2 linked regions of the Brasilonema sennae CENA114 genome follow. Each later gene encodes a partner of the first gene's protein in a complex. Links are inferred from orthologs where the notes say so. Each region holds a gene or a part of one and is shown on either strand. Other genes may lie near its edges.

Evidence for each region. Proteins that work in one complex are often made in the same cells at the same time.
Region 2: the proteins of uvrB (region 1) and pcrA are in contact, whole or in part, in a crystal structure (PDB 7EGT), measured with the Thermus thermophilus proteins. The link is inferred for Brasilonema sennae CENA114 from one-to-one orthologs. Residues at the interface, in WP_096411307.1 of Thermus thermophilus: Glu23, Leu25, Arg26, Asp27, Gly28, Glu29, Arg30, Phe31, Arg55, Glu326, Asp327, Phe328, Glu379, Ser382, Gln383, His398, Gly400, Arg401; in WP_096412145.1 of Thermus thermophilus: His654, Arg656, Phe657, Gln666, Asp668, Glu669, Lys680, Arg681, Leu682, Ser683, Lys685, Tyr686, Ala687.

Annotation. Positions count from the first base shown.
Region 1 is NZ_CP030118.1:1,682,109-1,686,972, forward strand. Bases 1,152-4,117 are described here. They hold uvrB (excinuclease ABC subunit UvrB), read right to left. Parts: upstream 3,652-4,117; coding sequence 1,651-3,651; downstream 1,152-1,650. Other genes in these bases: DP114_RS07090 (pyridoxal phosphate-dependent decarboxylase family protein), read left to right, coding at 1,152-1,621. Also shown: more of DP114_RS07090, read left to right, coding at 206-1,151; DP114_RS07100 (hypothetical protein), read left to right, coding at 4,150-4,518; DP114_RS07105 (caspase family protein), read left to right, coding at 4,529-4,864; DP114_RS07110 (PP2C family serine/threonine-protein phosphatase), read right to left, coding at 4,853-4,864. UniProt on the Escherichia coli protein: The UvrABC repair system catalyzes the recognition and processing of DNA lesions. A damage recognition complex composed of 2 UvrA and 2 UvrB subunits scans DNA for abnormalities.
Region 2 is NZ_CP030118.1:2,321,044-2,324,294, forward strand. What follows is about bases 215-3,241. They hold pcrA (DNA helicase PcrA), read left to right. Parts: upstream 215-568; coding sequence 569-2,914; downstream 2,915-3,241. Other genes in these bases: DP114_RS09880 (2-oxoisovalerate dehydrogenase E1 subunit beta), read left to right, coding at 3,086-3,241. Outside these bases: more of DP114_RS09880, read left to right, coding at 3,242-3,251. UniProt on the Escherichia coli protein: A helicase with DNA-dependent ATPase activity. Unwinds DNA duplexes with 3'-5' polarity. Translocates on single-stranded DNA with 3'-5' polarity. Initiates unwinding more efficiently from a nicked substrate than double-stranded DNA.

The sequences.
Region 1 (4,864 bases):
TGCTAAATAAGCACTCAGTATTAAAACGAAAGTCCTTGATTTAGCGCTAAAAATCCAAAAAAGTAACGTAACTTTATCACACGGTTCAGTTAGCGATCAAAATAAAAATGGCTGAGGGTGATCGAAGGACAGTGATATCAAATTTGCATACACAATAAATTTCTGTGTAGGCTTAGTAACTAAAAGTCACAGCTTGTGAAACAAAGTGGATAGAAATTTAAAAACCGATGTCACACGCCTTAACCCGATACTCGGAAAAATTCTGAGTCATGCAACCCAATTTTTGCAAGGTTTGAACGAACGTCCCGTTGGAGTTGTGCCTCCAAACTATGACATAGCTTCCTTGCCCAAAGAGGGGATTGGTACAGAGAAAGCTCTAGAGGCGTTTAACAACAAGTATGGTGCAGGGATTACTGCTAGTAGCGGTCCTCGTTACTTGGGCTTTGTGACTGGCGGTTCTACACCTGCGGCGATTGCAGGTGACTGGCTTGTGAGTATCTTTGATCAAAATGTCATCGGTGCGAAAGATTCCTCTGCGCCTGAAGTTGAGCGAGAGACAATCAGTTTCCTTCGCCAACTCTTCCAGATATCAGACTCCCACTCCGGAACATTTGTCTCAGGTGCGACAATGTCCAATTTTGTGGGTTTAGCATTAGCCAGACAATGGATTGCTCAACAGCTGAAGATCGATATTACTCATAATGGACTGTATGCTTTGCCCGCTATCAAAATCTTCAGCGGTTCACCTCATTCGTGCATCAGCAAAGCGCTTTCTATGCTTGGAATGGGTAAAAGTCATCTACAAATTGTTCCTTGTTTACCCGAACGAGAAGCCATTGACTTAGACGAACTCACCAAAAACTTGAGTCGTTGCCAGGAGCCATGTATTGTTGTGGCAAATGCAGGAACCGTTAATACCGCTGATTTTGACGATTTAGTGGGAATTGCAGCACTCAAGCAAGAGTTTAATTTTTGGCTACATGTAGACGCTGCCTTTGGTGGATTTGCAGCTTGTTCACCTAAATACTGCCATCTGGTACAAGGACTGGATACTGCGGATTCGATCGCCATTGATGCTCACAAGTGGCTGAATGTTCCTTATGATTCAGCTATGCAATTTACACGGCATCGAAATCTCCAACTCGAAGTCTTTCAAAATAATGCAGCTTATCTTGGAGTCCCGGCTGAAAATCCTGATTTTGTTCACTTAACTCCAGAAAACTCACGCCGATTCAGGGCACTTCCTGCATGGTTTAGCTTGATAGCTTATGGTGCACAGGGGTATCAAGACATCGTCGAGAGAGACTGTGAGTTAGCTCAACTGTTAGGTGAGAAAATAAGAAGTTGTAGAGATTTCAAGCTTTTGGCTCCTGTTCGTCTGAATGTCGTCTGCTTTACCTTGTCAGTTGACGGGCAAGAGATTCGATTAGACACCATTAAAAAATTCCTGGAAATGTTGCACGATAGTGGAAAGGTTTTCCTAACACCAACTGTTTATGGAACTGTGCCAGCAATTCGAGCTGCATTCTCCAACTGGCGCACTCAACAGATTGATGTTCAAATCCTGTGGGAAGCACTTTCAGAAACGATAAGTTCGTTTAAAGACTCAGTTATGCAGTAGCGAAATGTACGAGATATCTCCGCAAGCATCTAGCGTCCCAGCAACTTATCCCGCAGCAGCCTAATGCGATCGCGCAATTTCGCCGCCTCTTCAAACTCTAGTTTTTTCGCCGCTTCTTTCATCTGTGCTTCCAGTTGAGTAATCAACCCTGGAATCTCTTCTAGGGGAAATTCATCTATATGTTGCTCAACTGTATCTAACTCAGTTGCATTTAATCGCCGCGACACTTCTAAGAAGGACAAAATCGCATTACTCGATTTTTTCTTCACAATTGGTTGCGGTGTAATTCCGTGCATCCGGTTATGAGCCATTTGAATATTGCGACGCCTCTCGGTTTCTTCCATAGCTTTGATCATGCTATCAGTTAAGGTATCCGCATACATAATCGCTTGTCCTCGCACATGACGCGCAGCCCTTCCAATCGTTTGAATCAGAGAACGTTCTGCACGCAAAAAGCCTTCTTTATCAGCATCCAAAATCGCCACCAGAGAAACTTCTGGTAAATCCAAACCTTCCCGCAGCAAGTTCACACCAACCAACACATCAAAGCTACCATCGCGCAAATCCTGCAAAATCTCAATTCGCTCAATCGAATTAATTTCCGAATGCAGATACCTTACCCGAATACTGTTGTCTTGCAGATATTCAGTTAAATCTTCTGCCATGCGCTTAGTCAGTGTTGTAATCAGCACTCGTTCCTGGCGGTCAACTCTATCTTTGATTTCGCCCAACAAATCATCGATTTGCCCTTCTGTCGGACGGACTATGATTTCTGGATCAACAACTCCAGTTGGTCTAATGATTTGTTGTGCGACATGATCTTCAGAAACTTCTAGTTCCCAATTTCCGGGGGTAGCGGAAACGAAAATACACTGATTCACCTTTGTCCAAAATTCCTCAGCCTTCAATGGACGGTTATCAGCCGCACTGGGTAAACGAAACCCATGCTCAATTAACACTTTTTTCCGTGCTTGGTCGCCGTTATACATTCCGCGTATTTGCGGTACAGTGACATGAGATTCATCTATGACCAACAGCCAATCTTTGGGGAAATAATCAATCAAACATTCGGGTGGTTCCCCTGCTTGGCGTCCTGCGAGGTGACGGGAATAGTTTTCCACACCATTGCAATAACCCACCTCACGCAACATTTCCAAATCATAGCGCGTCCTCTGGTCTATGCGTTGCGCTTCTAGTAATTTCCCAGCTTCCTCTAATTGTGCTTTTTGCTGTTTGAGTTCTGCTGCGATCGCATCGCAAGCTTCTTCTAACCTTTCTTCTGGAGTGACGAAGTGACGCGCCGGGTAAAGATTCACCGCTTCTACACTCTTAATAATTTCACCTGTGACAGGGTCAACGTAGCGAATAGCGTCAATCTCATCACCAAAGAATTCCACGCGGATAATTCGGTCTTCATACGCAGGACCAATTTCCAACACATCACCCCGGACGCGAAAACGTCCGCGACCTAACTCCACATCGTTGCGGCTATACTGAATGGATACTAAGTTTTTCAGTATTTCCCGTTGGTTTACTTCCAAACCGACTTGAAAGGGAATCGCAGCTTTCAGGTATTCTGAGGGCATTCCTAAACCATAGATGCAACTAATAGATGCAACAACAACTACATCGCGGCGTTCAAAGAGCGATCGCGTTGCTGAGTGTCGCAACATATCAATTTCATCGTTAATCGAAGCCGTTTTTTCTATATATGTATCGCTGACAGGAATATATGCTTCTGGCTGATAGTAATCGTAGTAGCTAACAAAATACTCAACTGCATTCTCAGCAAAGAATTCTCGCAACTCGTTACACAGTTGTGCGGCGAGAGTTTTGTTGTGAGCAAGAACGAGAGTGGGTTTCCCCACTTTTTCAATCACTGAGGCGATAGTAAAAGTTTTTCCTGTTCCCGTAGCTCCCAGTAAAGTTTGATACCTATTTTCATTATTTACGCTGGTGATAAGTTGGGCGATCGCTTGTGGTTGATCGCCTGTCGGTTGAAAGGGAGCTTGAAGATGAAATTGCGTCATAGAAGTTAATTTAGCTGCTTCTATTTTATATGCTAAGCAATCTTTATATAAGTGGTGTAAGTTTACCCCTCTATTGCTCCAGACAAATCAATAACCTTTCAACAAAACCCGCTCTTAACAACCAATAACGGGTAGACAACCCACTGGTATAATTTGGTATAATATGTCAAGTGTCTAAAAAGACCATCATGTCTAGCATCTACATTTAAATTGGCATTCAGCGTAGCTCTCCACGAAATACTAGTGTAGCATAAATAACTTAGAAGTTAAAATCACCTCCTCACCCCCCCTCAAAGGCGTGAGAATTGGTGGAAAATTTCTGCAAAGCCCCATATGAAACTCATACTACCAAGGTTAAGGTGTTAACGCGGGTGTTTGAGCTTGAGGAAAGAGTGAGGGTGCTGGGAATTTTGCTGAGGGCAAAGTCAGAGGTAAGCATCAGAGGATTCGTTGATTAATCCGTAAATTCAGTCACCACCAGTTGGAGAAATAAATTGCATGTCAAATGTTCAGGTGAAACTCACGCTTTTAGATGATCGTCTCGAAGATTCAGAACTGCAAGAGAAAACAGAGAATCTCCTACAAGATATTAAACAAGAGGTTGAAGTAGAAGATGCAGGTCTTGTGACAGTAGAGAATTCCCCAGAAGGCTCAAAGTCTGTAAGTGGATATTTACTGGGGGTGCTGACGGCTAAGGTTAATAAAACAAAGATTCAATCTTTCATGAGGCTTTTGGGCGATCGCCTACTAGGGAAAACGATTGAGATCGAAGTCACGGCTAATGGTAAAACTCTCAAAGCCAAAGCCAGTAGCCAAGCTGAGTTGATAGCAGCTATTAAAGCCGCCCAGGAATTTGTTGGAGAATAAGGAGTCAGAGATGGCGAAGAAGGTAGCATTACTGGTTGGAGTCAGCAATTATCATCAACAAGGGCTGTCAGCCTTGCCCAGCGCTACCAGAGATGCTAGGGAAATGAAGCGTGTATTGCAGCATCCAGACATAGGGGGTTTTGCTGAAACTGATATCACCCTGCTATTGAATCCGACAAAAGACACAATGGCAGATGCCATATACAACCTTTTTGCTAACCGCAGTTCAGAAGACTTGGTGCTGTTCTACTTCTCCGGTCATGGTGCGAAGGATGATAATGGCAATCTTTACATCGCTGCACCTGCTACCCGTGTCAGCCAGAACAAAAGAGTGCTACCTCAAAGT
Region 2 (3,251 bases), 640 kb from region 1 along the record:
AATGACACAGGAGAGAGGCAAAACATTCCTTGTTAAGACGTGCTTTCTCAATCATTTAACTGTATGAAACAATACATCTACTATCTATAGATTGATAGATCTTGTGTTAATTTTTATTGTATTTGAGAATACAAAGCTAGTGGTAATGGTTTGTAAATGATCTCTCCCCTGGAGGGGCGATGGCTTCGCAGATCCCTAAATGCACACAGTTGAAGAAGAACACATAGGTCAGAACGCAGAACTCAGCAATATGATTGTATTGGTATTCAAACAAGGCAGCTTTTGGGTAAAAAGCAACAACCCAAAACGTGCCGCCCCAACCAATTGAATACACCGTATAGAGGGTGGGGTTTTAAACCCAAAGACTTCCGTACCAGAACTCTACAATTTATGCGCTTGTTTTTCTTTCTTATTCTGATTTGTGAGTTCTGAGTTCTGAGTTCTTTTCGATAAACAATATGTTGACTCTCGTTCGCTCTAGATAGTGTAGCCTAAGCTATAGTTATCTTTTCTCTATATTTAAAGCTAAGCGATACTTACTGCTCAATCCTAAGAACTCCTCACACCCATGACAACAACCACAGACTTTCTCAGTCACCTTAACCCCAGTCAACGCCGCGCTGTTGAACATCACTGCGGTCCCCTACTCGTTGTTGCTGGTGCGGGTTCCGGCAAAACACGAGCGCTGACTTATCGCATTGCTAATCTTATTTTGCAACATCGTGTCGATCCAGAAAATATCCTGGCGGTAACCTTCACCAACAAAGCCGCACGGGAAATGAAAGAACGTATTCAAAAATTATTTGCCGATCGCCTAGCAATCACAGAATACAACGAGCGGTTTGATTTATTGCCAGAAGACGACCAAACCAAGCTCAAGTCGAAAGTCTGGAAAAATTATATCAAAGATATGTGGTGCGGTACTTTCCACAGTCTACTTTCTCGCGTTCTCCGCTTTGACATCGACAAATACCAAGACGAAAAAGGACGCCAATGGACGCGGAATTTTTCCATCTTTGATGAGTCCGACGCCCAAAGCCTGGTGAAAGAAATCGTCACCAAACAACTTAATCTGGATAATAAAAAGTTTGAACCTCGTTCTGTGCGCTACGCCATTAGTAACGCCAAAAACCAAGGCTTATCACCCAAAGAATTTGAAACAGAACAACCCAATTATCGCGGACGGGTGATAGCAGAAGTTTACAATCACTATCAAAGCCGACTTGCACAGAACAACGCCCTCGACTTTGATGATCTTATCCTCGTTCCTGTCAGATTGTTTCAGCAGAACGAGCAAGTCTTAGGTTATTGGCATAATAAGTTTCGCCATATCCTGGTAGATGAATATCAGGATACCAACCGCACTCAATACGAACTCATCCGTCTTTTGACGACGAATAACGAAACCAAAAAGACTGATTGGGACTGGACAAATCGTTCCACTTTCGTGGTAGGTGATGCAGACCAATCGATTTATTCATTTAGAATGGCAGATTTCACCATCTTGTTGGACTTTCAGCAAGATTTTGGCGATGGTTTACCAGACGACGATACCCGCACGATGGTGAAGTTGGAAGAGAATTATCGCTCTTGTGAAAATATTTTGCAAGCAGCAAACCAACTGATTGAAAACAACACCCAACGTATTGATAAAATCCTCAAAGCAACAAGAGGTGCAGGTGAGGAGATTTTTTGTCATAAAGCAGATGATGAAATTGCAGAAGCAGATTTTGTCATTAAGGAAATTAGTTCTTTGGAAAATCAGCATCCAGAATTGAATTGGGGAAGTTTTGCCATACTTTATCGTACCAACGCCCAATCTCGACCGTTTGAAGAATTATTGGTGCGATCAGGAATTCCCTACACAGTTGTCGGAGGGATAAAGTTTTACGATCGCAAAGAAATTAAAGATGTCCTGGCTTACTTGCGGGCGATCGCCAACCCAGCTGATACACTCAGTTTATTGCGAGTGATTAATACTCCTCGGCGCGGAATTGGTAAAGCCACCATCGACGCACTCGTAAACGCCGCTCAAGAATTAGGCACAACCCTGTGGGAAATACTGATTGATGAGACATCAGTAAACACATTGGCTGGACGTTCTGCCAAAGCTGTTAATACTTTTGCCCAGATGATTCGTCATTTACAAGAACAAATAGAGACGGTTCCAGTTTCCGAACTTGTGCAAGGGGTGTTGGAAAACTCTGGCTACATTAAAGACTTGGAAACTCAGAGTACAGATGAAGCAGAAGACAGGTTGCAAAACGTCCAACAATTATTCAACGCTGCGCTGCAATTTGAAGAAGAGAACGAAGATGTGAACCTGCAAGCCTTCCTCGCCAGTACCGCCCTCAGTTCTGATTTGGATAACTTAAAAGAAGGAGAAACAGCAGTTTCGCTGTTAACTTTACACGCCTCCAAAGGGCTGGAGTTTCCTGTTGTGTTTTTAGTGGGGATGGAACAAGGACTATTTCCTAACTACCGTTCAATGAATGATCCAGCATCTTTGGAAGAAGAACGTCGGTTGTGCTACGTCGGGATTACTCGCGCCCAAGAACGATTGTACATAACCCACGCCCGCGAACGCCGCCTTTATGGTTCTCGGGAACCAGCTTTGCGATCGCAATTTCTCGACGAATTACCCGAAGAATTACTAATGACTCGACAAAAAAGCACTGTTGCTTATACAAAAGGTACTGCTGGTAGCACAGCCCAACGTACAACCAAACGAAACCAAGACACTACTGCTAGTTGGCAAGTCGGCGAAAAAGTTCTGCACAAAGCCTTTGGTATTGGAGAAATTACTCACATTTTTGGTTCAGGAAATAAAGTTTCTTTGGCAATTAAATTTGATAGTTTGGGGCAAAAAATTATCGATCCAAGAGTTGCACAGTTGCAACGGGTGGAGTGGTAATACTAGGATGCTTCCAGTCATGATTTAAAATCATGGTAAAACCCGTGTGAGGAGAAATGGCAGCTACATTAACAAAATGACATTCACCTGAAGGTTGCTGTTGTAGGTTGTGAGTGAGAATGTAATTTACTGTAAAATTATTGTTGTAACTAACTATTGACAGAATAATTAGTGAAAAACACAGCGTCAGAGATTGTATTTCTGATTGAAGAAGATCCTGAAGATGGTTATGTAGCAACCGCATTGGGTGAACCAATTTTCACCCAGGCTTCGGACATGACGACTTTAAAAGAAATGGTTCGTGATGCGGTTCGATGCCATTTTCCTGATGAGGATA